2 regions of the Serinicoccus shuyuelongi genome follow, and region 1 is predicted to be linked to the other one. Evidence: riboswitches for the same ligand, from Rfam matches in the RefSeq annotation. Region 1 holds a riboswitch; the other holds the start of a gene.
The links. A riboswitch is a leader RNA that binds a small molecule or an ion and turns the genes downstream of it on or off. The one in region 1 is predicted to bind cobalamin.
Positions count from the first base shown of each region.

Region 2: it holds a riboswitch for cobalamin, as region 1 does, so the genes downstream of both, ACI3EY_RS01575 (acyl-CoA thioesterase) here and ACI3EY_RS07295 (ribonucleoside-diphosphate reductase subunit alpha) in region 1, are expected to answer to the same signal.

Region 1 is NZ_JBJFZU010000004.1:202,018-217,046, reverse strand. Features, by position in the region: gene ACI3EY_RS07325 (glycosyltransferase) at 1-1,649, shown strand, start outside; gene ACI3EY_RS07320 (alpha/beta hydrolase) at 1,754-2,680, opposite strand; gene ACI3EY_RS07315 (nucleotide sugar dehydrogenase) at 2,757-4,091, shown strand; gene ACI3EY_RS07310 (DUF6541 family protein) at 4,088-6,076, shown strand; gene ACI3EY_RS07305 (hypothetical protein) at 6,161-6,583, opposite strand; gene ACI3EY_RS07300 (ribonucleotide-diphosphate reductase subunit beta) at 6,602-7,654, opposite strand; gene ACI3EY_RS07295 (ribonucleoside-diphosphate reductase subunit alpha) at 7,691-10,375, opposite strand; cobalamin riboswitch at 10,505-10,731, opposite strand; gene ACI3EY_RS07290 (NAD(+) synthase) at 10,881-13,049, shown strand; gene cysI (assimilatory sulfite reductase (NADPH) hemoprotein subunit) at 13,224-14,939, shown strand; gene ACI3EY_RS07280 (phosphoadenylyl-sulfate reductase) at 14,959-15,029, shown strand, end outside.
Region 2 is NZ_JBJFZU010000002.1:283,699-298,727, reverse strand. Features, by position in the region: gene ACI3EY_RS01590 (choice-of-anchor I family protein) at 1-1,485, opposite strand, end outside; gene ACI3EY_RS01585 (hypothetical protein) at 1,579-2,277, opposite strand; gene ACI3EY_RS01580 (MFS transporter) at 2,287-3,540, opposite strand; cobalamin riboswitch at 3,607-3,801, shown strand; gene ACI3EY_RS01575 (acyl-CoA thioesterase) at 3,841-4,272, shown strand; gene ACI3EY_RS01570 (homocysteine S-methyltransferase family protein) at 4,297-5,343, shown strand; gene ACI3EY_RS01565 (hypothetical protein) at 5,454-5,720, shown strand; gene ACI3EY_RS01560 (alpha/beta hydrolase) at 5,717-7,957, shown strand; gene ACI3EY_RS01555 (hypothetical protein) at 7,954-8,532, shown strand; gene ACI3EY_RS01550 (hypothetical protein) at 8,635-9,066, opposite strand; gene ACI3EY_RS01545 (class I SAM-dependent methyltransferase) at 9,874-10,563, opposite strand; gene ACI3EY_RS01540 (TraR/DksA family transcriptional regulator) at 10,576-10,929, opposite strand; gene ACI3EY_RS01535 (histone-like nucleoid-structuring protein Lsr2) at 11,107-11,436, shown strand; gene ACI3EY_RS01530 (hypothetical protein) at 11,455-11,865, opposite strand; gene ACI3EY_RS01525 (dihydrofolate reductase family protein) at 11,982-12,647, shown strand; gene arr (NAD(+)--rifampin ADP-ribosyltransferase) at 12,781-13,188, shown strand; gene ACI3EY_RS01515 (cation:proton antiporter) at 13,256-14,650, shown strand; gene ACI3EY_RS01510 (DUF2254 domain-containing protein) at 14,623-15,029, opposite strand, start outside.

The DNA.
Region 1 (15,029 bases):
AGCTCCGGCGCCGCCGGGTCGATGCCCGGCTGACGTGGGTCGGCACCGGGCCGCTGGAGCAGCAGGTCAGGGCCCTGGCGGAGCAGCTCGCGGTGCCGTTGGAGCTCACCGGACCGCTGGTCCCGGAGCAGGTGCAGGACGTGCTGGCCGGGGCGGACCTCTTCCTGCTGCCGACCCGGGCGGAGACCTTCTGCCTGGCCGCCGCCGAGGCGCTGGCCGCCGGACGACCGGTCGTGGTCGGTGACAGCGGCGGACCGGCGGCCTTCGTCAGCGCCCCGGCCGGGGCGCTGGTCGCCCCCGGTGCCGGACCGGCGACCTGGGCGGACGCGGTGACGTCGGTGTGGCGCGGCGCGGCGGACCTGTCCGCGGAGCAGATCGCCGCCGACGTCCGGGCCCGCTACGGCGAGGACCGGTATGCCGACCTCATGGACGAGGCGTACGCCACCACGAGCGACGCCCGGTCGTCCTGGGAGCAACCACCGGCGACGCCCGGTCGAGAGAGGGGGCGCGGTCGGGGGGAGAGGGGCGCACAGGGCGAGAGAGACGACGGTGACGTGCGGGACGTTGACCTGGTCATCGCCGTGCACTCGTCCCGGCGGCAGGTCGAGCGGGCGGTCCGCTCGGTGTTCGACGGCTCACCCGGGGTGGCCGTCCGGGTCACCCTGGTGGCCCACAACATCGCCGCCGATGAGGTCCGCGGTGCGCTGAACGAGGCCACCCGCGGCGACCCGCGGGTGCGGGTGCTCGGGCTGCACGACGACATCCCCAGCCCGAGCGGCCCGTTCATGCTGGGGCTCGACGCGGCCACCGCACCGTGGGCGGCGATCATGGGCTCGGACGACACCCTGGCCCCCGGTGCGCTGGCCGGCTGGCTGGCCGCCGCCGGGGGCCTCGACCCGGACGAGCCCGTCGCCGTGGTGCCCCCGCTGCAGCTGGCGGGACGACCCGTTCCCACCCCGCAACGGCGCCCCGGCCGGACCGGGCGCCGGCGGCGGCTGGACCTGGTCGCCGACCGGCTGAGCTACCGGTCCGCACCTCTGGGGCTGCTCTCCCGCGGCGCGCTGGCCCTGCCCGACGCGCGGCTGCTGCCCGGGGCACCGGTCGGTGGAGACGTGCCGATGGTCACCGCCCTGTGGTCGCAGGCGCGCGTGGTGCACGCGGCGGGAGCACCGGCATACCTGATCCACGAGGACGCGCAGGACCGGGTGACCTATGCGCCGCGCCCCATCCGGGAGCAGCTGGCCAGCATCGACGCGCTCTGGGACCTGCCGGTGACGGCACGGCTGAGCCCCGCGCAACGCCAAGCGGTCGGCACCAAGGTGCTGCGCATCCACGTCTTCGGTGCCGTCCCGACCCGCCCCGAACCGGCCTGGTGGACGCCGGAGGAAAGGGCCGAGCTGGCCCGGGTCACCGCCCGGGTGCTGGCGGCGGCCCCGGGGTGCGCCGACCCGCTGAGCCTGGCCGACCACGACCTGCTCGCCGCGGTCCTGGACCCCCGGATCCCCGCCGACCGGCTGCTGGGGCTGGCCCTTGCCCGACGCCGGCACGGCACCCCCCGCACCCTGCTGCCCTCGTCGTGGCGGCACGTGCTGCACCCCGAGGCCCCGGCCCGTTTCATGGCCGCCTCCCTGCTCGCCGCCCGACGCTGACCGCGGTGGGAAGAGGTAGCCCTGGCAACCCGTAGCCACCGCGGTGGGCCGGCCACCCCTCCGCACCGCGGTGCGGAAACAGCGCAAGGAGCGGGTATCCCCGTTCAGCCCGGGAAGCGCGCGTCCAGCCAGGTCAGCAGCTCGTCCTCGACCTCGCCACGGTTGGTCTCCTGGAGCACCTCGTGCCGGGCCCCGGGCCACACCCGGGAGGTCACGTCCCGCATCCCGACCCGCTCGAACATCGCGGCCACCTCGGCCACGGCCGCCGCCCCACCGACCGGGTCGACCTCGCCGGAGACCAGGTAGACCGGCAGGTCGTGCGGCATCCGGGACGCCGTCGAGTCCTCGCTCACCCAGCGCAGCCCGCCGAGCAGGTCGCGGTAGAAACCGGCCGTGGCCACCGCACCGGACAGCTCGTCGGCGACGTAGGCGTCGACCTGAGCCTCGTCCCGGGTCAGCCAGTCCGAGTCCGTGCGGTTCGGCCGGAACGCCCGGTTGTAGGGGCCCAGCGACAACGCCGTCATCAGGTGGCTGCGCGCCCGGGGCCCGCGCAGCCTGGCCTCGGCCGCCGCGACCCGCTCCCCGAGCAGGCCCTTGACCCCCGGGGTCCCGGCGGTGCCCGAGAGCACCAACGCGGCCAACCGGTCGCCGTACCTGGCGGCATACGCCCGGGCCAGGAACGAGCCCATGCTGTGCCCGAGCAGCACCAGCGGCACGCCGGGGTGCTCGGCCCGCAGGTGGTCCGACAGGGCGAGCAGGTCGTCCACGACGGCGGCGAAGCCGTCCTTGTCCCCGAGGTGTCCGAGGGTGCCGCGTCCGGTCACGCTGTGACCGTGCCCGCGGTGGTCGGGTGCGTACACCGCATACCCGCGGTCGACCAGCCGCCCGGCGACGTGGGCATACCGCTGCGAGTGCTCCAGCATCCCGTGCGCGATGAGCACCAGCGCCCTCGGCGCCCCGTCCGGCACCCAGCCCCGCACGTGCACCTGGGTTCCGTCCGGGCCGGTGAACCTGCTGGTGCTCTCGTCCATCCTTCCAGGGTATGCCGTGCCGGCGACGTATCCTGAGCAGGCACGTCACCCCCACTCGAGGACGGACATCCCACCGATGAAGATCGCGGTCGTTGCCCTGGGCAAGATCGGACTGCCGCTGGCGGTCCAGTTCGCCGACGCCGACCCCCGCCACGAGGTCGTCGGGGTCGACGTCAACGCCGCGACGGTCGAGGCCGTGAACGCCGGCACCGAGCCCTTCCCCGGCGAGGACCACCTGGCCGAGAAGCTGGCCGAGCTGGTCCCGGCCGGGCGGCTGCGGGCCACCACCGACTACGCCGACGCCATCCCCGGCGCGGACGCGGTGGTGCTGGTGGTGCCGCTCTTCGTCGACGAGGCCACCGGGCAGCCCGACTTCGGCTGGATGGACGCCGCCACCCGCAGCCTCGCCGCGCACCTGATCCCGGGCTCGCGCACCCTCATCTCCTACGAGACGACGCTGCCGGTGGGCACCACCCGACGCCGCTGGAAGCCGATGATCGAACAGATCAGCGGGCTCGTCGAGGGCAGCGACTTCGACCTCGTGTTCTCGCCCGAGCGGGTCCTCACCGGCCGGGTCTTCGCCGACCTGCGCCGCTACCCCAAGCTCGTCGGCGGCCTGAGCGAGGTCGGCACCGAGCGGGCCATGGACTTCTATTGCTCCGTCCTCTCCTTCGACGAGCGGGACGACCTGCCGCGCCCGAACGGGGTCTGGGACATGGGCAGCGCCGAGGCCGCGGAGATGGCCAAGCTGGCCGAGACCACCTACCGGGACGTGAACATCGGGCTGGCCAACCAGTTCGCCCGCTTCGCCGACGGCGCCGGCATCGACGTGCACCGGGTCATCGAGGCCTGCAACTCCCAGCCCTACAGCCACATCCACCACCCGGGCATCGCCGTCGGGGGCCACTGCATCCCCGTCTACCCCCGCCTCTACCTGTCCACCGACCCGGACGCCACCGTGGTCCGCACCGCCCGTGAGGCCAACGCCGCGATGCCGGAGTACGCGGTCGCCCGCGCCGAGACGCTGCTCGGCTCGCTGCGCGAGCTGCGGGTGGTGGTGCTCGGGGCCTCCTACCGCGGCCGGGTGAAGGAGACCGCCTTCTCCGGGATCTTCGGAACCGTCGAGGCGTTGCGCTCGCGCGGTGCGCAGGTGCTGGTGCACGACCCGATGTACACCGACGCCGAGCTGTCCGCCTTCGGCTGGGAGCCCTACCGCTGGACGCCCGGACGGTCCGGTGAGCCGGTCGACGTGGCGATCGTCCAGGCGGACCACCCGGAGTACGCGCAGCTGTCCGCCGACGACCTGCCCGGTCTGCGGGTGCTGCTCGACGGTCGGCGCATCACCGACGCCGCCCGCTTCACCGGTGTGCCCCGCCTGACGATCGGCGGGGGCGAGAGCTACACCGTATGAGTGAGGGGGTCGGCTGGGCGTCGGTGACGCCCGGCATCGCGGGGCTGGCGCTGCTCTGGGTGCTGCCGGGGTATGCCGTGCTGCGGCTGCTCGGGGTCCGCGGGCTGCTCGCCCTCGGCGCGGGGCCGGCCGTCACCACCGGCCTGGCCGGGGTGCTGGCCATCGGCTACGACCTCGTGGGTCTGCGCTGGAGCCTGCTGACCTTCGTCGTCGGGGCCGTCCTGGCGGCGGCCGTCGCGGCCGGGATCGGCGCGGCCCTGCGCACCACCTGGGCCCCGGCCGGGGTGACGGTCGCCGGGGAGCGGCGGCTGCGGCATACCGAACGGGCGTGGTTGGCCCTGACCTGGGTGGTCGGCGGGGGGACCCTGGCCGCGGCGATGATGACCGGGATGGGCCGGGCCGACCAGCCGCCGCAGGCCTGGGACGCGGTCTTCCACCTGAACGCGCTCTGGTTCGTGCGGGAGACCGGGAACGCCAGCTCCCTCGGCGGGCTGTCCCCGATGTACGCGGACACCGTGGCGCCCTTCTACCCCGCGGTGTGGCACTCGCTGGTGGCGGTGGCGCCCGGGTTCGACGGGGTGACCGAGGCGGCGAACGCCTCCTCGCTGGTGATCGGGTGCGTCATCTGGGTCGCCGGCCTGATCGCGCTGGCCCGGGTGGTCTGGCCGGCCCGGGCGCTACCCTCGATCCTGGTGCCGGTGCTGGCGGCCGGCTTCGTGACCTTCCCGGCGATCGCGGTGTCGATGCTGGCGGTGTGGCCGTTCGCGCTGTCGACGGCCGGCCTGCCCGGAACGATCGCGCTGCTCATCGCCACCCTGCGCGGCGTGCTGAGCTGGCGGATGCACGTGGCCCTCGGGATCGGGCTGGCCTGGGCGCTGCTCGGGGTGGTCCTGGCGCACCCGTCCGGCCTCTTCTCGCTGGCGCTGCTGGCGCTGCCGCTGCTGGCGGTGCTCACCGTGCGCCAGCTGCGGCGGCAGGCCCGGCTCGGCCGTCCGTGGTGGGCCTGGGGTGTCGGTCTGCTGCTGGCGGGTGGGGCCGTCGGGCTGGCGGTGTTCCTGCTGACGTTCCCGCCGGTGCTCTCGATCCTGGACTACGAGCGGGGCGGCCAGGACTCCTACCTGCCGGGCCTCGGGTCGCTGCTCATCGACCACCCGTTGGTGTACGTCTACGAGGTCACCTCGGTGAACCTGGTCGGCACCCTGCTGGTGTGGCTGGGCATCGCCCTGGCGCTGCGCTGGCGGCACGCCCGGTGGCTGATCGTGTCGCTGCTGGCGGCGGTGGCGCTGACGCTGCTCGCGGCCGGACCCGCGGAGCAGCCGCTGCGGGCACTGGCCGGGTTCTGGTACACCCAGCCGTCCCGGATCAACCAGCTGCTGCTCATCCCGGCGATCATGCTCGCCGCCGGGGCGGGCGGCTGGCTGGCCGACAGGGCGGCACGCACCTTCCGGGTGCCGGTGACCGCGGCCGCCGCCGTGCTGGTGGTGGCCCTGGTGGTGCTCACCTCCGGGCTCCGCTGGACCAGCCAGGTGCAGGTGATGGCCTCCACCTACACGACCTACCCGATCGCCTGGGGCAGCATCCTGGAGCCGGCGGAGATCGACATGATCGACCGTGCGGGACAGACGCTGCCCGAGGACGCGGTGGTGCTGGGGGAGGCCGTCGCCGGTTCCCCCTACCTGCTGCACCGGGCCGGCGTGGACGTCGTCTTCCCCCAGCTGAGCCCCATCCCGGGCAGCCCCGAACGGACGGTGCTGGAGCAGGGCTTCGAGCGGTGGCCGAGCGACCCGGAGGTGTGCGAGGCGGTGCGGGCGTTGGGCGTGACCCATGTGTACGCCGACTCCCTCACCTTCGACGACGACCTCAACGCCAAGTGGGAGGAGACCACCCCCGGCCTGCGCAACCTCGACCCCGTCGAGGGCCCGGCCTGGACCAAGGTCGACGAGGGCGGCAGCGCCTCGCTGTGGGAGTTCACCGGCTGCACCTGACCGGGCGTCTCGAACTGCCCGACCGGGCGTCCCCAGTTGCCCGACCGGGCGTCTCGAACTGCCCGACCGGGCGTCCCGAAGTGCCTATCCGGACGTCGCGGCGTGCACCCACCCGACCACGGCCCGCACCTGTGGGTCAGGGTCCGCCCCGAGCCGGTCGCGGAGCTCGACACCGGCCCGCTCGTGCACCGCGACCCACTGACGGACCGACGGGACCGGGTCCACCGCGAGCACCGCCAGCACAGCGTGGGGTGCCCAGGCGTTGCGCGCCAGCGCCACCCGCACGCATACCTCCTCGTCCTGCGCCAGGGTATGCAGCACCTCGGGCGGCGCGTGCGGGTGCGCCGCCGCGCTGGCCCGGATCCCCGGTCGGGGGTCGCGGGCAAGCGCAGCGACCCGGCGCCGCACCGACGCGGTCACCGGCGGTGAGCGGAAGGTCGACACCGGTGCGGTGTCTGCGGCTCCCAGCGCCAGCCGTCGCCGCTGCTCGTCCGTCAGGAAGGTCACGCAGGACATCGGCGGCCCTCAGGAGTCGGCGCGGGCGTTGACCTCGTAGGAGGTGTTGATCGACTCGAAGAAGTTCACCAGCTGCAGCGTGTCGTTCGCGGCCGCCATCCACTTCGCCGGGTTAGCCACGCCGTACTCCGGCTCGAAGCCCAGCTCCTCCAACCGGCGGTCGGCCAGGTAGCGGACGTAGGTGTTGATGTAGTCCGCGTTCAGGCCGAGGATGCCGTTCGGGAGCATGTCCCGGTTGTAGGCCTCCTCCATCTCGACGGCGTCCAGCACCATCTGCCGGATCTCGGCGGCGAACTCCGGCGTCGCGACGTCCGGGTTCTCCTCGAGCACGGTGAGGATGAGGTTGATCCCGAACTTCAGGTGCAGGCTCTCGTCCCGGACGATCCAGTCGATCAGCGAGCCGAAGTTGCGCAGCAGGTTCCGCTGCCGGAAGCTCAGCGCGACCATGAAGCCGGAGTAGAACCAGATCCCCTCCAGGATGACGTTGTAGGCGACCAGGTTCCGGACGAAGTCCTGCTTGCCCTCGGTCGTGCTGATGTCCAGCGTCTGCTCGGTCATCCGCCGGATGAAGGCGACCTCGAACTCCTCCTTGGCCGCCATCGACGGCACCTCGACGTGGCTGTTGTAGGCCTTCTCCCGGTCGATGGGGAAGGTCTCCAGCACGTACTCGAAGCTCATGCAGTGGTTGGCCTCCTCCCACATCTGCTTCGCCAGGTAGAGGTGGCACTCGGCGGCGTTCACATAGGGGTAGACGCCGAACGCGAGCGCCTTGTTGACGAGCAGCTCGTTGGGGTTGAAGTAGCTCATCAGGAAGGTCAGTGCGTGCCGCTCGTCGTCGCTCATCCGCTCGAAGTCGGCCAGGTCCTCACCCAGCTGCACCTCGTTCGGGAACCAGGTGTTGGCCACCGCCTGGTCGTAGAGCTCCATCGCCCAGGGGTAGGTGACGGGCTTGAGCAGCAGACCCTCCCGGATGCCGGTCCCGAGGATCCCGGTCGTCGTCGTGGTCGTGCTCTCGGTCGCGGTCCCGGTGTTGCTGGTGCTGACGGGTGTGTCGGTGGTCATCGGTGTACTTCTCTCAGACGGTCGGGAAGGGGGTGGTCACTGGCAGGAGTCGCACTGCAGGCGCTCCATCGGGTCGATCGGGCACGCCTGCCCGTCGACCTCGTCCACCAGGGGGAGCTCCTCGGCCTGCGGCGGGGGCTCGGGGGCGATCCGCTCCGGGGTATGCGTGGGGGCGGCGGTCGCGGTCGCCGCGCCGAACCCGCGTCGCACCGGTGCGCTCGTCGGGCTCGTCGGGCTCGTCGCAGCCTGAGATCCGGCTACCGCGCCGAACCCGCGTCGCGGTCCCGACGAGCCGGAGCCGACGGAGGACCCGCCGGAGGACGCGGCAGTGGAGGAGGACGCGGGCTGGGCCGCCTTGTTGACCTTGACCGTCGACTGCTCGGCGGTGTGCCGGGGCATCATGTGCAGGTAGTAGGTCGTCTTCACGCCCATCCGCCAGGCCGCGGAGTACAACTCCTGCATCCCACCGACGTCCCGGCTGGCCAGGTAGATGTTGCGGCTGATGGCCTGGTCGATCCACTTCTGCGCCCGGGCCGCCACGTGCAGGAAGGCGTACGGGGAGAGCTGGAAGCTGGTCCGGTAGATCTCCTGCAGGTCCGCGGGGGCACCCTCGACCTTGGACAGGTCGCCCTGGTGGCGCAGCAGGTCCTCGCGCAGGTCCTCCCAGAGGCCGCGCTCGGCCAGGTCGGCGACCAGGTTGCGGTTCACCTCGAGGAACTTGCCGGCGCTGGTGGCGCGGCTGAAGATCTGGCTGAACTGCGGGTCCAGGCCCGGGGTGGTGCCGGCCACCAGGCCGATGGAGGCGGTGGGGGCGATGGCCATCAGGGTGGAGTTGCGGATGCCACCGGCCACCTTCTCCCGCAGCACGTCCCAGTCCATCTCGCTGCGCCGGTCCACCTCCACGGTGAGCCCGCGGTCGGCCTCCAGCAGGTCCAGCGAGTCGACCGGGACCATCCCTTCGCTCCACCGCGAGCCGGCGAAGTTCGGGTAGGCCCCACGCTCGCGGGCCAGGTCCGCGCTGGCGTCGATCGCGTGCCACGAGACGAACTCGACCAGGGAGTCGATGAGGTCGTAGGCCTCGCTCGACTCGTAGGACAGGCCGAACCGCTCCACCACGTCGGTGAAGCCCATGACACCGAGACCCAGGGCCCGGTTGAGCTCGTTGGAACGCTCCGACTCCGGCACCGAGCTGATGGTGATGTCGATCAGGTTGTCCAGCTGGCGGACCGCGAGGCGGGCCGAGTGGGCCAGCCGGTCCCAGTCGATGGTGACCTCACCGGTGCTGTGCCGCCCGTGCACGTGCCGGGAGAGGTTGATCGAGGCCAGGTTGCAGACGGAGACGTTGTCCCGGTCCTGCGGCAGGGTGATCTCGGTGCACAGGTTGGAGGAGTGGATGGTCCCGGTGTTGTGGTTCAGCGCCCGGGTGTTCACCGAGTCCTTCCAGGTCAGCCACGGGTGGCTGGTGGTCTGCAGGGAGATGAGGATGGCCCGCCACTGCTCGCGGGCGCGCACCTTCTTGTGCCGCAGCCGACCGGCCCGTGCCTCGGTGACGTAGTGGGCATACCGGGCGGAGAAGGCGGCGCCGGTCAGCTCGACCAGGTCGGGGGTGGTGAGCGGGTCGAAGAGGTACCACTCATCGTCGGCCTGCACGCGCTTCATGAACTCGTCGCTGATCCAGACCGCGGTGTTGGCGGTGCGGGTGCGGCGGTAGGGGTCGCCGGAGTTCTGCCGCAGGTCCAGGAACTGGGCGAAGTCGAGGTGCCAGTTCTCCATGTAGAAGCACAGCGCACCGAACTTCTTGCCGCCCCGGCTGATCGCCCGCAGCGTGGAGTCGATGGTGTGCATGAACGGGATCGGACCGGTCGAGGTGGTGTTGTTGGACCGGATCGGGCTGCCCTCGCTGCGCAGCTTGCTGACCGACATGCCGATGCCGCCGGTGCCCTTGGTCAACCACATGACGTCGCGCACGCTCTTGCCGATGTGCTCGATGTCGTCCTCCATCTGCATCACGAAGCAGTTGGAGAGCTGGCTGTAGGCGGTGCCGGCGTTGACCAGGGTCGAGCCGGCCGCCAGGTACTCCAGCCGGGACATCGCGTCGTAGAACGCGAGCGCCGCCGCGGTCGGGTCCGCCTCGGTGAGCGAGAGGCCCATGGCGACGCGCATCCAGAAGAACTGCGGCGTCTCCAGGACGGTGCGCGCCGGGTCGGCGTCGTTGAGGGCATACCGGGTGCGCAGGGTCTGGGCGCCGATGTACCGCAGCAGGTCGTCCCGGGCGGGGTCCAGCGCGGTGGCGAGGGCGTCGAGGTCGAAGAGCTCGGCCAGCCGCGGGTCGAGCAGCCCGGAGCGGACGCCGCGGTGCACGAAGCCGGGGAAGTACTGGCGGTGCTTGGCCCGGATGACCTCAGGGTCGTCCTCGCCGAGCAGGTCGCGGGTGTCCCCGAAGACCGCCTTGTACATGGTCTTGACGAGCAGCCGGGCCGCGATCATGTCGTAGGCCGGGTCGTCCTTGACGTTCTGCAGCGCGACCTGGATCACGGACTGGTCCAGCTGCTCGCTGGTGATGCCGTCGAAGAGGGTGATCTCCAGCTCGGACTGCAGCTGGGTGCTGCGCAGGACGGCGTCGTCCAACCCCCGGGCCGCGCTCTCGATCGACCGCGCGATCTCCGCGCCGTCGTAGTCCGCGCGGCTCCCGTCGCGCTTGATGACAGTGGTGCTGACCATCGGCTCACCCCTCGTGAACTCGAACTGCTCGTCGCAGCTCGGGACCAGGGGACTGACGGGGGGAGCGTGGCGGGTATGCCGTCGCCGGGCCCCAGACCTTCCCACGAGGTCACGAGCCACGGATGCCTTCTGGACACCCGTGCACTGGCAGGTCTTCGGACTCACGGGCCGGCCGAGATCCCTCCCGGCTTCCTACTGGTCGCGGCTTCCCACACCCGGGGGTGCAGTGCCGTGGTGCGACGGTCGTTCCCGTTCACCGCTGCGGGGCAGTCCCGGGTTCTCACCGGGTTCCCTCTTACGACGACCACCACGACCCGAGGGTCGCACCGGCCGAACCAGCTGCGTGACCCACTATATACATGCGAATGACACGGATGTAACCCCACATCTAGTAGATCCCATCGAGCGCCGCCCGTGGTTGCTCTCAGTCCCACCGGACGTCGCGAATGGTTGCCCTCACCTCGACCGAGCGTCGCCGATGGTGGCCTCCTGACACACTGGCCCCGTGGACTTCTTCAGCGCCTACGACCAGGGGTTCGCCCGCGTCGCCACCTGCACCCTCCCGGTGGCGATCGCCGACCCGGCCACCAACCTCGCCCGCACCCTGGACCAGGTGCGCGAGTGCGACGGCGAGGGCGTCGCGGTCGCGATCTTCCCCGAGCTGGGGATCACCGGGTATGCCCTGGACGACCTGCTCCTGCAGGACGCCGTCCTCGACGCCACCGAGCAGGCGCTGTGGGACCTGGCCACGGCCAGCGCGGAGCTCAGCCCGCTCATCGTGGTCGGTGCGCCGCTGCGCCACCGCAACCGTGTCTACAACTGCGCGGTGGTGGTGCACCGGGGCGAGATCCTCGGGGTCGCGCCGAAGTCATACCTGCCCAACTACCGCGAGTTCTACGAGAAGAGGCACTTCGCGCCGGGGGTCGGCACCGACGGCCAGACGATCCGGCTCCGGCGGCCCGAGGCAACCACGGGCGACGCCCGGTCGGGCCAGGGGCAACCATTCGCGACGCCCGGTGGGGCTGAGGGCAACCATTCGCGACGCTCGGTGGGGGAGGTGGGGGGGATGGAGCAGCGGAACGACGTGGTGGACGTCCCGTTCGGCCCCGACCTCCTCTTCCGGGTTACCGACGTCCCGGGGCTGGTGCTGCACGTCGAGGTCTGCGAGGACCTGTGGGTGCCGGTGCCGCCCTCGGCCGAGGCGACGCTGGCCGGTGCCACCCTGGTGGCCAACCTCTCCGGCAGCCCGATCACGGTGGGCCGGTCGGCGGAGCGGCACGCGCTGTGCGCCGGGGCGAGCTCGCGGATGTTGTGCGCCTACGCCTACGCGGCCGCGGGGGAGGGGGAGTCCTCGACCGACCTGTCCTGGGACGGGCAGACGATGATCCACGAGCTGGGTCGGCTGCTGGTGGAGTCGGAGCGTTTCGCCCAGGGGGCGCACCGGGCGGTCGCCGACGTGGACCTGATGCGGATCCGGGCGGACCGGGCCCGGCAGGGCTCCTTCGACGACAACGCGCTGGCGCTGGCCGACCGGGTGGGCAGGTTCCGCACCGTCGAGCTGACCCTGGACCCGCCGCGCACCGACATCGGCCTGCGCCGGGTGGTCGACCGGTTCCCGTTCGTCCCGGACGACCCCGAGCTGCTGGCCCAGGACTGCTACGAGACCTTCAGCATCCAGGTGAGCGCCCTCAACCAGCGGCTCGCGCAGATCGGTGACCCGAAGGTCGTCATCGGCATCTCCGGCGGGCTCGACTCGACGCACGCGCTGCTGGTGGCGGCCCGCGCGATGGACCGGGCGGGGCGGCCGCGCACCGACATCCTGGCCTTCACCCTGCCCGGGTTCGCGACCAGCGACCACACCAAGGGCAACGCCGTCGAGCTGGCCGCCTCGCTGGGCGTCACCTTCCAGGAGGTGGACATCACGCCGATGGCCCGGCAGATGCTGCACGACCTGGACCACCCGTTCGCCGACGGTGAGCCGCTCTACGACGTCACCTTCGAGAACGTCCAGGCCGGCCTGCGCACCGACTTCCTCTTCCGCGCGGCGAACCAGCGCGGCGGCATCGTGCTCGGCACCGGTGACCTGTCCGAGCTGGCGCTGGGCTGGTGCACCTACGGGGTCGGCGACCAGATGTCGCACTACACGGTGAACTCCGGGCTGGCCAAGACGCTGATCCAGCACGTCATCCGCTGGGTCGTCGGCGAGGGCCTCTTCGACGGGCGCGCCGGCCGGGTGCTGACCTCCATCCTGGACACCGAGATCACCCCCGAGCTGGTCCCGGCGGGGGAAGACGGGCAGGTGCAGTCCACCCAGGACAAGATCGGGCCCTACGAGCTCCAGGACTTTACCCTGCACCACGTGATCCGGTTCGGTATGCCGCCCAGCCGGGTCGCGTTCCTGGCCTGGCACGCGTGGCACGACGCGGACCGGGGCCCCTGGCCCCCCGGCTTCCCGGAAGAAGGGCGCAACGCCTACGACCTGGCCACCATCCGCCGGTGGCTGGAGCTGTTCCTGCAGCGCTTCTTCGCCTTCTCGCAGTTCAAGAGGTCGGCGCTGCCGAACGGGCCCAAGGTCTCCTCCGGCGGTGCGCTGTCCCCGCGCGGTGACTGGCGTGCCCCCTCGGACGCGAACGCCCGGGTCTGGCTGGCCGAGCTGGAGGCCAACGTCCCCTGACAGGGCCCGGCGGGCGGGTGCGCCCGGGACGCCGTGGGACGCAGTGTGGCCTATGTCATACCCATGCCGTGGAATAGGGGAAACCATAATGATCGCTTACCCTGGCGCAGGCACGTCAGCACCACGGTGCCCGCCGCGACGACCACCACGACCCGAGCGAAAGTCACGCACGCCATGCCCCAGAGCCAGCAGGACGGCCCGCTGATCGTCGACGGTCAGCTGTCCGACAACGAGCGCCTGAAGCGGGAGAGCAACTACCTGCGCGGGACGATCGCCGAGGACCTGCAGGACCAGATCACCGGCGGCTTCGGCCCGGACAACTTCCAGCTGATCCGCTTCCACGGGATGTACCAGCAGGACGACCGGGACATCCGCGCCGAGCGCGCCCAGCAGAAGCTCGAGCCGCTCATCAACGTCATGGTCCGGGCCCGCGTGCCCGGCGGGGTGATGACCCCCGAGCAGTGGCTGGCCGTCGAGGACTGGGCCGAGAAGCACACGCTCTACGGCTCGGTCCGGCTGACGACCCGCCAGACCTTCCAGTTCCACGGGGTGTTCAAGCCGGACATCAAGGACACCCACCAGGCGATCAACGCCGTCGGGATCGACTCCATCGCCACCGCCGGCGACGTCAACCGCAACGTGCTCTGCTCCAGCAACCCGCTGGAGTCGCAGCTGCACGCCGAGGTCCACGAGTGGTCCACCCGGATCTCCGAGCACCTGCTGCCGCGGACCAAGGCCTACGTGGAGATCTTCCTCGACCACGAGCTGGCCCGCACCACCCAGGAGCCGGTGCTGGGCGAGACCTACCTGCCGCGCAAGTTCAAGACGACGGTGTCCCTGCCGCCCGACAACGAGGTCGACGTCAACGCCAACGACCTCAACTTCGTGGGGATCGTCGAGGACGGCGAGCTCGTGGGCTGGAACGTCCTCGTCGGCGGCGGGCTCGCGATGACCCACGGCGACACCAGCACCTACCCCCGGACGGCGGACGACTTCGGGTTCATCCCGCTGGAGGACACCCTGGCCGTGGCCGAGCACGTCGTCACCGTGCAGCGCGACTGGGGCAACCGGGTCAACCGCAAGAACGCCAAGACGAAGTACACCCTGGACCGGGTCGGCTCCGACGTCTTCAAGGCCGAGGTCGAGCGTCGCGCGGGCGCGACCTTCGAGCCCTCCCGTCCCTACGCCTTCACCTCGAGGGGCGACCGGTTCGGCTGGGTCAAGGGGCAGGACGGCACCTGGCACCTCACCCTGTTCATCCTCAACGGGCGCATCCGCGACGAGGAGGACAGGCCGATCAAGACCGGGCTGCGCAAGATCGCCGAGGTCCACCGGGGCCACTTCCGGCTGACCGCCAACCAGAACCTCGTCGTCGCGGCGGTGCCGGCCGCGCAGAAGCGCACGATCGAAAAGATCGCCCGCGAGCACGGCCTCATCGACGAGGCCACGACCTCGCAGCTGCGCAACTCCATGGCCTGCGTGTCCTTCCCCACCTGCCCGCTGGCGATGGCCGAGTCCGAGCGCTTCCTGCCCGGCTTCGTGGCCCAGGTCGAGCAGCTGCTCGTCAAGCACGGGATTCCGGACGAGCACATCGTGCTCCGGGTCGCCGGCTGCCCCAACGGCTGCTCGCGCGCGATGCTCGCCGAGGTCGGGCTCGTCGGCAAGGGCCCCGGGAAGTACAACCTCCACCTCGGCGGGGACCGCATCGGCACCCGGGTGCCGAAGCTCTACCGGGAGAACGTCAGCCCCGAGGTGATCCTCGAGGAGCTGGACCACCTCATCGGCGCCTGGGTCGCCGGCCGCGAGGACGGCGAGGGCTTCGGCGACTTCCTCATCCGCACCGGGGTCGTGGCCAAGGTCACGGTCTCCGCCACCGACTTCTACGCATGACCAGCCGAGAGGACACCCCATGAGCGCTCTCGCCCGCAACGACGGCGTCTGCACCACGCTCCCGCTGCTGCCGCACGACCTCGAGGCCGC
Region 2 (15,029 bases), on a different contig from region 1:
GACCTCGCCGAGGACGACGCCCTCGGGCTCGGGGCCCTTGTCGTCGGAACGGCCCTCGAGGTTCGTCTCGGAGTGGTTGGAGTTGAAGTACTCCGGGACCGCCTCGGCGATGACCTCCTCGAACTCGGAACCGGAGTCGAAGACCACGGTGCCCTCGCCGTCGACGATCGAGAAGCCGCGGGTGCCGTAGGTGAACAGCTCGGCGTAGCAGCCGGCGTCCTCGTCGAGGCCCTGGGCCAGGGTGACCGTGAGACGACCGAGGTTCTCGTCCGCCTGCAGCTCCTCCACGCTCATCCCTGCCTGGGCGGCGACGCCGTCGCAGACGGGAGGGATGCCGTCCTCGCCCAGGTCCTTGACCCGCGCCTCCTCGGAGTAGGCGTCGTAGTCACGGGCGTCGCCCTCGTTGGCGGTCACGAGGTAGTCGGTGCCGCGCACCCGGTAGGAGTCGATGGCGTCGGGCAGTCGGAAGCCCTGGACCGGCCACGTCCCGAGAGCGATCCCGCCGTCGCGGTCGGACGGATCGAAGGCGACGTCCCGGCGGTCCACCGTCCCCGGGGGCAGGAGGTCGGTGACGGTCGCGCTGCGGACGTCGACGACGGCCAGCGCGTTGGCCTCCTGCAGGGACACCCACGCGGTGCGACCGTTGTCGGAGACGGTGACGTACTCCGGCTCGAGGTTCTCCGAGACGGGCCGGTCGGGTATGCCGGTACCTGCGTCCTCCCGTCCGCCGAAGACGCGGACCCCCTCGGGCAGGTCCTTGCCCTCGAACGCGTGGAAGTCGGCGGTGCCCACCTTGTCCTGAGTGACCGCACGGGACCCGTGCTGGGCCGATCGGCCGCGGTCGTCCACCTGCTTGGGCAGCTCCACGACGGAGACCGTGCCCTCCGGGTCGAGGCTGTAGTCATCCGTCGGCTCGCCCTCGTTCGCGACGACGGCGCGGTCCCCGCGGGGCGTCAGGGTGACCATGTCGGGCAGGGCACCGACCCGGTATGCCCCCAGGATCTCCGGCTCCTCCTGCCGTACGTCCACGGCGAGGAGCCAGCCGTCGTCGGTCTTCTCCGGCGCCTCCAGGGCGACCACGGCCAGGCCGTCGGGACGCACGGCCACCGAGTTGGCCACCGTCCCCTCGGGCACCACCGACCCGTCGGCGGCCTCGACACCGACCGCCGAGATCTCCGAGACCTTGACCGGGGTGGTCGGGTCAGCGGCGTCCAGCACGTCGACGGTGCCGCTCTGCGCATTCACCACGAGCGTGCGCTGACCGGCGGCGTACCAGGCGACGATCTCGGCGGCGGACTCGTCGAACACGCCGGTCTCGTAGCTGCCGATCGGGTCGAGGGTGAAGGCGGCGTCGTCCGCGGAGTGGCGGACGGGCTCGGCCACCACAGCGGCGACGGCCGGGCTGGCGGCCAATCCCAGGGCGCAGGAGACGACGAGCGCCGAGCGGACGGTGCGGGAGCGGAGGGTACGGAGATTCGGGGTCACCGCCAGGACGCTAGGAAGCGTGGGCAGCCACCGGATGACACCAGGGTGAACGGCATAGGTCCATCGGGTGGGGAGCAGGAGGCCCGGGGTGGCTCACGAGCGCGTGCTGAGCTCCTGCAGCCGGTCGACGATCTCTGCGAGAAGGACGTCACCGTGCGCGCCCATCCTCGTTCCTGCGGAACCGCTCGACGAGTCCAGGTCCAGCCATCGGCCGAAATTGTCCGTCACGGTCACCTCGAGCGTGTCACCTTCCTGGTCACCGACGAGCTGAGCAGCGAACGGCCATCGACTCCGGGATCGGGGCGTCCAGTCCCATCCGCCCATGATCCGCAGCCAGGCCCGGGAGCCGTGCCGCAGGGACGCCGTGCCGTCGTCCGGCTGCCCCGTCGTCCGCCACGCGGACACCTCGGTCAGGTGCGCGGCTGCCCTGGCCGGGTCGACCCAGGGCACGACGCTCGCCCGTCGGTAGAACCCACCTCCGTCACGGTGACCCACCACGACGGAAGATCTCTCGTCCGACCGCGTTTCCCCGGTCTGCTCCGAGGCGTGTTCTTCGCGGTCATCGGCACCGGTGGACGATGACGACTTGTTCGCCAACCGTGTGTTCATCTTCGTGTTCACCCACAGCATCCCCGGCACGAAGATCGCCGCCCAGACGAGGCTGGAGATCACAGCGCTGACCAGGGGGCTTCCCATGAGCATCGAGATTCCGAAGTACACCGCGGCGGCACCGACGAAGAACACCACCAGAACGGCGGCTCTGCCCTTCCGGAAACGTCCCTGCACAGCCATACGAAAACCCTACGCGTCAGATCGGTCGTCCTCCGCGTCGGACATCCGCGCCTGCCGGTACGGAGACACGGTGAGGACGACCGCAGCAAGGGTCAACCCGGCGATCCCGGCCCAGATCGCCGTCCGGTTCCCGTAGCTCGCGGCCAGCCACCCGCTCAGCGGTGCGGCCACGACGATGGTGCCCCAGTTGAGGGAGCGGATCGTCGCGTTCATCCGCGCCCGCAGACGGTCCGGGGTGACGGCGTTGCGGTAGCTGAGGTCCAACGGCCCCTTCAGCCCGCTGGCGGTGCCGTACAGCAGCTGGCCGACGACCAGCAGCACCAGACCGGCCTCCCCGACCGGGGCCAGGGCGACCAGGACGAAGGCCAGCGGCGTCAACCAGTCGGCGAGGCAGGCGATGACGCCGAGGCCGAACCGTTCGGCCAGGAATGGGGTGATCCCGGCGGCGACGACACCGGCCACCCCGGCGCAGGCCAGCGCGAGGCCCACCTGCACCGGGCCCAGCCCCAGGTCGACGGTGGCGTAGAACACGAGCACGGTGAGGATCGCGGAGTTGAAGAAGAACCAGACGTGCAGCGCGACGGCATACGGGGCGAGCACCCGGTGCGTGTAGACGTAGCGGGCGCCCTCGCGCAGGTCACGCCAGATCCGCCTCCTCCCTGCGGGCGGCGGCACGTCCTCGGTGACCCGGATGGTCGACACGAGGACGGCCGAGACCGCATACGTGGCGGCGTTGACGAGGAGAGCCACCGGCGCGGTCACCACCCGCACCAGGACCCCGGCCAGCAGCGGGCCGACGGACTCGGCCGCGGTCATCGACTGCTCGATCCGGGCGTTCGCGCTCGGCAGCAGACGGGTGGGCACCAGCCGGGGCAGGAAGGACTGGTGCGCGGTGATCGAGCACATCGACGCCGCCCCGAGGACGAACATCAGGGCCGCCACCAGCGGGATGGTCAGCAGGTCCAGCACGCCCAGCACCCCGATGGCGCCGAGGGCGAGCGCGCAGGTGGCGTCGGCGGCGACCAGCACGGGTCGCCGCCGCACCCGCTCGATGAGGACACCGACGACGAGGCCGAAGAGCAGCATCGGCAGCTGCTGCGCGGACCGGACGATGCCGAGGTCCACCTGGTCGGCGTCCAGGGTCTGGATCAGCAGCAGCTGCAGGGCCAGGCCCGAGGTGAAGATCCCCAACCACTTGACGGTGTCCGAGAGCCAGAGCCGGGCGAACGGCGGGTAGCTGATGACTCCCCGTCCGCTGCTCACACGCCGACCCTAGGCCAGGCCCGCCCGGTGAACCGTGGGCACCGACACCATGACGCGCGGCGTCGCCTACCATCGCGGTGTCGAGGTCCTTCCGCCAGCGGAAGGCCAAGAGGGAAGCCGGTGAAGATCCGGCGCTGCCCCCGCAACTGTGAGCGGTGAGCCGCCCCCAACATGTGTCACTGACCGGGAGTCCGGTCGGGAAGGCCCGGGGAACGGCATCGACCCGCGAGCCAGGAGACCTGCCTCGGCCGTGTCGATCCGCCCGGCGGGGTGCCCGGGCCAGAGCGGAAGCAGGCTCCCATGTGGGAACGACCAGAACAACCACCCGCCATCCGCGTCACCGCCATGCCGGCGCACACCAACATGTACGGCGACATCTTCGGTGGGTGGCTGATGAGCCAGATGGACCTCGCGGCGTCCTCCGTCGCCTCCCGGCACGCCCGCGGCCGAGCCGTCACGGTGGCGGTCGACGGCATGTCCTTCCACCAGGCGGTGGTCGTGGGCGACGAGGTCTCGGTGTATGCCGACCTCACCGAGGTGGGACGCACCTCGATGAAGGTCTCCGTCCAGGCCTGGGCCCGTGAGCGGCACGAGGGCGAGCCGGCCCTGGTGACCCGCGCGGCCTACACCTTCGTGGCGGTGGGGGCGGACCGGCGCCCACGACCGGTGCCCCCGCTGACCGGACCTCCCGCTGAGGCCGCACCGCCCAGCGCATCCCTCGCCCGCACCTGACCGACCCGACCCTTGGAGACAGACATGACATCGACCACCTTCACCGAGCGCCTGGACCAGGGCACCGTGCTCTGCGCGGAGGGCTTCCTCTTCGAGCTGGAACGGCGCGGCTACCTCAGCGCCGGCGAGTTCGTTCCCGAGGTCGCGCTCGAGCACCCGGACGCGCTGCGGCAGCTGCACCTGGACTTCCAGCGGGCCGGATCGGACGTCGTGGAGGCGTTCACCTACAACGGCCACCGGGAGAAGATGCGGGTGATCGGCAAGGAGGATCTGCTCGAGCCGCTCAACCGGTCGGCGCTGCAGATCGCCCGCGAGGTCGCCGACCGGCGACCAGGTGACCTGATGGCCGGCAACATCTCCAACAGCAACATCTGGGACCCGGCCGACACCGCACGCCAGGGCGAGGTCCGCGCCATGTTCGAGGAGATGGTCGGCTGGGCCGTCGAGGAGGGCGCTGACCTGATCGTCGGCGAGACCTTCTACTACGCCGGGGAGGCGCTGGCGGCGCTCGAGGTGGCCAAGGCCTCCGGTCTGCCCGTCGTCATCACGCTGGCGCCGATGGCCTTCGAGGAGATGGCCGATCAGGTCGGCATCGTCGAGACCTGCCAACGGCTGGAGCAGGCGGGCGCGGACGTGGTCGGGATGAACTGCTTCCGCGGCCCGTCGACCATGCTGCCCTGGCTGCGTCAGATCCGGGAGGCGGTCTCCTGCCACGTGGGCGCGCTGCCGATCCCGTACCGGACCACGGACGAGGAGCCCACGTTCTTCAACCTCGGTGACGAGCGTGCCGTGGTCCCCTCCCCGCACGGCCGGACGTTCCCGACCGCCCTGGACCCCCTCGCGTGCAACCGCTACGAGATCGGGGCCTTCGCCCGGGAGGCGCACGCCCTGGGCATCACCTACCTGGGTGTCTGCTGCGGCGCCTCGCCCATGCTGGTCCGTGAGGTGGCTGAGGCGGTGGGCCGCACCACCGAGGCCAGCCGCTACTCCGAGCGCATGCAGAACCACTTCATGTACGGCAGCAGCACCCGGTTGCCGGAGCACATCGTCGCGCTCGGCGACCGCGCCTGACCACCCCCGCCGGTGACCCTCCCGCGCGAGGGTCACCGGCATACACCCTGGTCACGGGGCCGGGACCAGGTTAGGTTGGGTGCAGGTCGACGTCATCGGAAGGGGAGGGTATGCCGCACGCCGACATCGAGGCCACCCGCGCCGCCGCGCAGCGCCTGGGCGAGGGGGCCGACGCGCTGGCGACGGGGCGCGGCGAGATCAGCGTCGCGCCGGTGACGCAGCAGCTGACCGGCAGCAGGACCGCGGACCTGCTGGCGCCGGTGCAGACGCAGGCACGGCTGCGGATCAGCGACGCGGGGCAGGAGCTGAGCACCCTCGGCACGGCGTTGGACACCCTCGCCGACAACGTGGCGGCCGCCACCGGGGAGTCGCCGTGAGCCTGGGCATCGACCCCTGGATGGTCAGCGACGCCGAGCCGGTGCGCACCGCCGGGGGCACCCTGACCAGCGCGGCGGACCTGGTCTCCCAGGAGCGGGCCACCGTGCGCACCACCCTCGGGCAGGCGGCGACCGCGCTCGGGTGGGAGGGCCGGCTGACGGACCGTGCAGAGGAGACCAGCTCGGGCTCGCAGGACGCGTTCCGCACCCTGGAGCAGGACCTGGACGCCGGCGGCCGCGCCCTCGTCGACCTGGCCGACGCGATGACCGTGCACGGCGCCACGCTGCGGACGATCCAGTCCGACTGGGACACGCTGCAGGGCGACAGGCCGCAGACCGAAGTGCGCGGGGACCTCGGCGAGCAGGTCGAGGTCACCGACTACGAGGAGCTGCGGCGGCAGGAACAGGCGCTGCGGGACCGCGCCCAGGCCCCGATGGAGGACCTGCGGACCGCGGACCGGGCCTGCCACGGCAGCCTGGTCGCGGTGGAGAGCTCCCTGCGGGCGCTGGTGCCGCACGGCTCCTCCTCGACGTTCACCCGGTCGCTGGTCCCGGCCGACGCCTGGGGGGTCTTCCGGGGGCACGGCGTGGTCGACTCCCGTGCGGAGGAGGGGCTGCTCGGTGAGCTGCCGGACCCTCCGACCGCGCAGGACATCCGCTCGCTGCTGGACCAGCTGGACCCTGGCCGGGTGGAGGCCTTCCTGGCCCGGCACCCGGGTCTGCTCACCGTGCTGGCGCAGGACTACGCCCCGGAGGACGTCGACGACCCTGTGCTCTCCGGGCTCTGGGACGCGGTGGGCGACCTCGACGCCGACGGCATGGTCGCCGACCCCGCAGCCATCGAGGACATCCGCAGCTACTGGGGTGAGCTGACGCCGGTCGAGCAGCGCCGGATGCGTCTGCTCTACCCCGCGTTCATCGGCCGGCTGGACGGCATACCGGTGGAGCACCGGGCCGGAGCCAACCGGGTGCTGATCCAGAGCGCGATCGACGCCGAGGAGGCGCGGCTGGCCGTCCTGGAGTCGATGCCGGACAACGACGACGTCCGGGAGGACGTCACCGACCGGCTGTCGGGCATCTACCCGGACTGGCTGGCCGACCTGGTCGTCGACGGGTTGACGCACGACGAGGCCCAGACCCTGCTGACCGACTTCCGCCTGCGCGACCAGGAGCTGGCCCGGTCGCGTGCCCGGCTGGGGTTCTACCAGGAGCTGCTCGAGCCGCAGCCTGCCACCCGCAGCAGGTTCGCCGACGTCACCGACGACGCCGGGGTGATCCTGCCCGCGGACGCCCGCGCGGTGCTGCTCTTCGACCCTCGCGGGGACGGGCGCTTCGCGGAGTGGCACGGGGAGTTCGACAGCGAGAACGTCGCGGTCTTCGTGCCAGGTACCACGACGGACATGTCGAACATCGGGAGCTACGCCGACCGCATCCTCACCCTGGCCGACGAACAGGACACCAGCTCGATCACCTGGATGGGGACCGACCTGCCCAACGCGGTGGCCGGCGACGCCACCCAGACCCGCTACTCGGAGGACGGTGGCCAGGCGCTGCTGCGCTTCGTCGAGGGTCTCGGTATGTCGGAGCGCACCGTCACCGCGGTCGGGCACTCCGCGGGGGGCGGCATCGTCGGGTTCGCCGACGTCTTCGGTATGGACGTGGACCGGACCCTGCTCATCGCCCCGTCGGGATCGGGGTTGGGGCTGCACCGGCCGATGCCGTTCCCGATGGACCCGTGGGGCGCGGAACCGACCACCCCGTCGGAGTACCCACCGCAGACCTGGGACGGTGAGGCCCGGGACGTGCAGCGCTTCACCCAGACCGCCCCCGGGGACAGCATCCACCTGGCCCAACGGTCCGAGGACGTGCGCTGGTGGGTCGGACTGCCGGAGGACTGGGGGCACGGCGACGACCCCAACTCCTCCGACCAGTTCATCCGGCTGGAGACCGGCCGCTTCGACGACGGCACCCTGCTGGAGGGGTTCGGGTCGCACAGCCACGTCGTGGAGCCCGGGACGGACGCCTGGCGCAACTTCATCGGTGTCGTCACGGGAGGCGACGTCATCCCCTACCAGGAGGAGGGCTTCTGGCTGGGTCGTGACAACGTGTACGACGATGCCGACTACCCCGGGACCGACCCGGTGCCGATCGAGGAGCTGATGTCCGTGTGGGACCTGGAGCAGCCGATGATCATGGCCCCGGGTCCCCTGGAGGGCAGCTTCGGGGATCCCCCGTGAGGCGCCACGGCGCGGCGCTGGTCCTGCTCGCCGGGCTCCTCGGCGGCTGCGCCCTCACCGGGGGCCCGGACCAGGAGAGCACCACCCCGGCCGGCCCCACCACCGAAGGAGCGAGCGTGAGCGAACGAGTCGACGAGGCCACCGCGCGAGAGCAGGCGCCGCGGGTGCGGGCGATCCTGCAGGACCTGTGGGACCAGTTCGACCTGGAGGACAAGCCGCCCCTGGACGAGGAGGCGGGGGACGGTGGGGACACCCGGATGTGCACGCTCGACGTCGACGACCACATCACCGCCTGGGCGGAGCGTGCCGGGCTGCGGGTGTCTCAGGGGGAGGACGTCGAGCTCGAGGAGGAGCAGGCCCAGCTGGTCCGGGCCTGGCTCGACGACAACGGGTGGGAGCGGATCGACAGCCCGGCCCCGGACAGCTCCACGGTGACCTACCACCGCGACGAGGAGGGGTTCACCGTGACCGTCGCTCCCCAGGACGACGCCCGGGTCTTCCTCGACGTTTCGTCACCCTGCTACGACGAGCAGGGCCAGCGCGTGGCGGGCACGACCTCCAGTCCGGACGCCTGAGAGCACCCCACCAGCGAGTGCGGTCACCTTAGCGGGACCTTCATCGCGCTATAGGGCGATGAAGGTCCGGCTACCCCGACCGCACTCCGGGTGGAGGGGCGTTCAGGACCGCGCGTTGTGCTCGCGGAACAGCTCCGCAGCAGTGCCGAGATCCGGGGGCAGGTCGGGCATGCCGAGGCCCCGCATCACGTCGGCGTATCCGCCGTCGGCCGTCTCCACGAGGACCGCTATCGGATAGTGCACGAGCGACTCATCACTGCCACGACCGTTGCTCAGCAGGAAGAGGGAGTCCCGCCCCTCGACGACGCCGGGTCGACAGGGCTCGGCCTGCAGATCGACCGCCACGGCCACCATGTCGATGGACCCGCCCACCTGGGCACCGAGGTCGTCGGTGATGGCGACGGTCCATTCGTCGGCTCCTGCCGGGGCGCCCTTGCTCGGTGCGCGTGTGCTGCGTTCGGCGACGCCGACGACGACCACCTCCGTGTCGATGAGGGCTTCCTCGACCCTTCGGTAGATGGGCCCGTCTGCCATGCACGTGCCGAGCGTCTCGGTCGGCGGCCCCTGCCCGGCGTCGGTCTCCGTCCGCTCTCCGCAGGCAGTGAGCGAGAGAACCCCGATCACCGCCATTTCCACCACGCGGTGCTTCCGCATGACCTCCGACCTCCTGCTCTGAGGGGTATGCCGCGAACGCGGGCCTCGTTGCTCGGACGCGCCACCACCGCCGTCGTTCCATCGGGTCCCTCACGACCGAGGCGCCACCGGGGGAACGGTGGGCGAGTTCCACCCGTCCGAGTGTCATGCCTGCCCGTCAGCACGCCGCCGTGGCGGTGGCGGCGCTCCTCCTCACGATCGGTGACCGGGCACCTGCTGACGCCGCCTGTGCGGGCCCCCAGACGGAGGTCATCCCCATGGTGGCCGCACCGGGGGACACCGTGACCGTCCGTGGCACGGCGTTCGGCACCGAGTGCAACGATGCCGGGTCTCACACCGAGGACGGTTTCCTCGGGCCTCCCGCCACCGACATCACCGTCACCTTCCAGCAGGAATCCCGGACGTGGCTGGTCGCTCGGGGCGACGCCCACGACGACGAGGGCAGGACCTTCACCGCCGTCGTCGAGGTTCCCCGAGACGCCCTGCTCGGGACGGTCACCGTCGTCACCGAGCCACCGTCATACTCCGAGAACCGCCCGCCCGGGGGGACCGGCGACCCACCCACGACCTTCGTCGTGATGGGTCAGGCGCTCCCGTCCACCGTCGGCGACGTGTCGGCCGTCACCTTTCTACCCCCGCCACCTGCACTGCTCGCGGTGCGCGATCGCCTTTCCCGGATCTTTTCCCTCACGGACGTTCGAGAGCGAAGAACAGGAAGCACAGGAACGCCTCTCCCCGCATCGGTGGCAACAACGCTGCCGGGGTGCCCGGGGCCGGCGGCGGCTCGCTGAGGGTCGTGATTCGGAAGCCCGCCGTGGTGAACGCGTCCACCATGGCGTGCAGCGGGCGGTGCCAGAACGTGAGCTCCGTGGTCCGACCGTCGAACGTGTACTCCTCGGAGTACTCGGTCACCGCGAAGTAGTCGGCCTTCGGGTATTCGATCGGGTAGGCACCCGGATGGTTGACCGAGACGAGCAGGCGTCCGCCGGGACGCAGCACCCGCCGCAGCTCGGAGAGCGCCACCGACCAGTCCTGCAGGTAGTGCAGGACGAGGGAGGCGACGACCACGTCGAAGGCGGCATCCTCGAACGGCAGGGGCGCACCGAGGTCCGCGACCCGCAGGTCGACCTCCTCACCGAGGCGCCCTCGTGCCAGGTCGACCATGGCCGCACTCGCATCGACACCGCTGACGTGGGCACCGCGCGCCAGCAACTCCGCGGACAGCGGCCCGGAACCGCAGCCCGCGTCCAGGATCCGCAGGCCCGTGACGTCGCCGGCCAGCCGCAGCATCTCGGGACGTTCGTACCAGGCGTTGAACAGGTTGGACTCGTTCTCCGTGGAGTATGCGTCCGCGAAGCCGTCGTAGTCATCGGTCACCCGTGAACCTTCTCACCTCGTGGGTCGTGCGCTCGCGTGCGGCACGCACGTCACGGCGGTGGGCCGCGCCTCCAGCCTGGCCGGGTCGATCGGCTCACCACACACGTCGCACCGGCCGTAGCTCCCCTCCGCGACCCGTCGCTGCGCCGCCTCGACGTCCTGCAGGTGGGCACGGGCCTGGTCGGTCATCGCTGCCAGCTGGGCGCGCTCGTAGGCGATGGTCTGACCCTCGGGGTCGTGCTCGTCATCGGCGTTGGAGTCGCGAGACGCGTCGACGAGGGCGGCCATGTCATGGGTGAGCCGTGCAAGATGCGTGGTCAGGGCCTCGTGCTCGGCGACCAGACGAGCCGCAGGGTCGCTCGTCAAAGCCTCATTGTCGGAGTCGGCAGGCGTGGGCATGGTGTGATCTCAACCTCTGTCCGGGACCCACCATTCCGGGTGGGCGTCAGGTGATGCGACAGATTGGCGCTGAACAGACCTTTCACCCTTTAGAATGTGGTTTCTTCTTCTCTCCAAGGTGTAGGAGCCACAATGGTGCAAAAGGTGAAGACCATCCTTGTCTCGGACCTCTCGGGAAATGAGCTCGGCCAGGACGGGCAGACCGTCAAGTTCGGCTTTCTCGGTGCGGACTACGAGATCGACCTCTCCCAGGACGAGGCCGATGAGTTCGCGAACGTGCTGCAGACCTACGTCAAGGCAGGGCGTCGTGTCGGTGGTCGCCGCCAGTCCGGCAGCGCCCCCACCACCCGTCGCGACCCCTCCCAGACCAAGGCGATCAAGTCCTGGCTCGACGAGCAGGGTCTCGACTACCCCAAGCGTGGCCGCCTGCCCCAGGACCTCATCGACCGGTGGGAGAGCGCCCACCAGCGCTGAGCCCACGCGGGACGTGCCTCATCCGTCGCGGCGGGCACGCCAGGCGGACAAGCCCACCACGGCTGCGGTCGGCGTCCAGATCGCCCGCTCCGGCAGGGACGGCGACACAGCGTTCATCACGGTGGCGATACCCATCAGCCCGGCAACCCCGGTCAGGAGGTGCCGACGCAGCCGCACCGGCGTGCGCGGGCTCGCCACCGTCACCGCCAGCCCGGCGTAGAGGGGCACCGCCCCGGCGCTGATGCGTCGGAGTCGGTAGGGCAGGACGCCGGGATGTCCACCCCCGTAGCTCGCCCGACCCCACGGGGCACCGGCGGCGAGCCCGAGCTGGAAGATCGCGAGCGCCCCCAGCCCCGCGGCGGTGACCCACCGCTCCGGCGACCGGTGTCGGGTCGCCGACCATCTCCGTCCTGCTCGCGCACCGCTCATAGGGCCCATCATGGCCGATCCGCGACAGGGGCGGCGCGATCGAGCAGGAACCGATGAGTATGCCCTCCGACCCGGGTCAGTGACACCAGAACGACCCCGCCTGTGCAGGAGCACCGATGTCACGCACCCTGATCCACAACCTGTCCATCTCGCTCGACGGCTTCGCGACCGGTGAGCCCCAGTCCGCCGAGGCCCCCTTCGGGCATGCGGGGCAACGTCTGCACGAGTGGGTGTTCGCCACCCGGTTCTGGGCGCTCCAGACCTCCTCGGACGACGCTACGGACGTCGGTGGGTCCGTCGGCGTCGACGACGCGTTCGCCGGACGTCACGGCCTCGGTGTCGGGGCCGAGATCATGGGCGCTCACAAGTTCGGTCCGCCGGGGTGGCAGGACGACCCTGACTGGCGGGGGTGGTGGGGACCGGACCCGCCGTTCCACACCCCGACCTTCGTGCTGACCCACCACCGGCGACCCCCGATGGTGATGGAGGGTGGGACCACGTTCCACTTCCTCGACGCCTCGCCCACCGAGGCCCTGGCCACCGCCCGGGCGGCGGCCGGCGGCCTCGACGTCAGGATCGGGGGCGGCCCCACCGTGGTGCGCGACTTCCTCGCCGCACGGCTCGTCGATCATGCGCACCTGGTCCAGGTGCCGGTCGTGCTCGGCCGCGGCGTCCGACTCTGGGACGGCCTGGAAGGACTGGAGGACGACTACACGGTCGAGGCGGTCGCCTCGCCCAGCGGCGTCACCCACCTCACCCTCACCCTCCGGAGCGACACGTGACCGCGCAGCCGAGGTGGAAGCCCGGCTGGAGGGAAATAGCGCTACGAATGACTCCCGTGCCCGTGCGTCGGGCGGACCGGTGAGCGACGACCCCGGTGGGCGGGCGCCGGTCACCCTCGACAGCTGCGACCACGTGCAGGGTCCGTTCTTCCACGGCACCCGGTCCGCCGTCCCGCTGGGCACCGAGCTGGTCCCCGGCCGGCCGTCCAACTTCCAGGCCGGCCGGGTCTCGAACAACATCTACTTCAGCGCGCTCCTGGACACCGCCGTCTGGGGCGCAGAGCTGCCCGGGGCCCTCGTCGGCAGCCGGGAACGCGGTCACATCTACGTCGTCGAGGTCACCGGCCCGTTCGAGGACGACCCGAACGTGACCGACAAGCGGTTCCCGGGGAACCCCACCGCGTCCTACCGGACCCGGCACCCGCTGCGGGTCGTCGACGAGGTGCACGACTGGCAGGGCCACGACCCCGAGGTGCTGCAGGGGATGCTCTCCCACCTGGCACAGCTGCGGGAGCAGGGTCTGGACGTCATCGAGGACTAGCCGTCCTCACCACCTCGGGGGACCTCGCCGCGCGGCGCGGGGCCCCCGACGGTGCGACACTGGCGCCATGAGCGTCGACGCCGTCTTCCTGCTGGGGGGACTGACGCTCCTGGTCGCGGTGATCCTGCCGACCATCCTGGCGCGGGCGTGGCTGTCGGCCCCGGTCGTGCTCATCAGCCTCGGCTGCCTGATCGGCCTGATGCCTCTGCCGAACGGTTTCGTGCTCGACCCGGTGGACCAGCGGGACACGATCGAGCACGTCACCGAGCTGACCGTGCTGCTCGCGCTGATGGGCGTGGGCCTGGCCCTGGACCGGCCGCTGTCGTTGCGCCGTCCTTCCGGCTGGCCGACCTGGTCCGCGACGTGGAAGCTGCTGGCCATCGCCATGCCGTTGACCATCGCCGGGGTCTTCCTGGTGGGCTGGTGGGGGCTCGGTCTGGCGGCGGCCCCGGCGCTGCTGCTGGCCGCAGCCCTGGCACCCACCGACCCCGTCCTCGCCGCCGACGTGCAGGTGGAGGGCCCCCGCACCCGGGCGTCCCGGTCCACCGACGACGACGCCGAGGGCGCCGGTGAGGACGAGGGCGAGCAGGAGGTCAGCGAGAAGGACGAGGTCCGGTTCGCCCTCACCTCCGAGGCGGGGCTGAACGACGGTCTCGCCTTCCCCTTCGTGTATGCCGCGATCTTCCTCGCGACGACGGGTCCGGTGGCGGAGTGGGGCCTGCACTGGGTCGCCTGGGAGCTCGTCGGCAAGGTCGCCATCGGGGTGCTCGTCGGTCTGCTGGTGGGTTGGGGCCTGGCCCGGGTCGCCTTCCGCGCCTCCGGCCTGGCCGCCCGCGGCGAGGTGCTGCTCGGGCTGGCCGCGATGCTGACGGCCTACGGCGCGGCCGAGGTCGCCCAGGGCTACGGCTTCCTGTCGGTCTTCACCGCGGCCATGGCCATCCGGGCGGCGGCGCGGACCCACGAGTTCCACGAGCACATGCACAGCTCCATCGAGCGCCTGGAGCGGCTGATGACGCTGGTGGTGCTGCTCTTCGTCGGGATCAGCCTCACCGACGGCGCCCTTCGGTACCTGGACTGGCGCAGCGTCCTGATCGCGACGTCCCTGGTGCTGCTCATCCGTCCGCTCAGCGGCTGGATCGCCCTGAGCGTGGGTCACTGGCGGGTGCACGACGAGGTGCACCGGCCGCTGGAGCGTCGGGAGCGGGCGATCACCGCCTTCTTCGGCATCCGCGGGGTCGGCACCCTCTACTACCTGTCCTACGCGCTGAGCGAGACCACCATCGAGGACGAGCGGTGGCTCTGGGCCACGGCCCTGTTCACCATCGTGCTGTCGGTCCTGGTGCACGGGGTCGCGGCGACCCCGGTGATGCAGCGTCTCGAGGACGCCCGCGAGAGGCTCGAGGACCGCCGCCGCGACGACACGCCCGGCCCCGGTCAGGAGGCGTTCGGCGCGACCAGCTGATCCGCGGAGCCCAGCCCGGACGGATCGGCCAGCATGGCCTGCTCCCGGTCCGTGTCGGTCGCCGAGCGGGCCTCCGCCAGCTCCCGGAGCAGCGTCAGCTGCTGCTCCAGAGCGGGCCGACGCACCTCCGGTGCCACCCGCAGCAGGTCCTCCAGCGCACTGGTCAACCGGCGGGACACCTGCGGGGACCCGGCACCGGCCTGGCGGATCTCGTCGAAGGCCAGCCGCACGTACCCCTCCCACTGCAACGTCGGGACGGTCACCCGCACGGTGCCGGCGGCATCGGCATACCTGCCGTCGTGCAGCTCCCGCTGCACCAGCCGCCGCATGATGTCGTGCAGCCGGTCGACGGCCTGCACCACGGTGGTCGGGTCGGCGA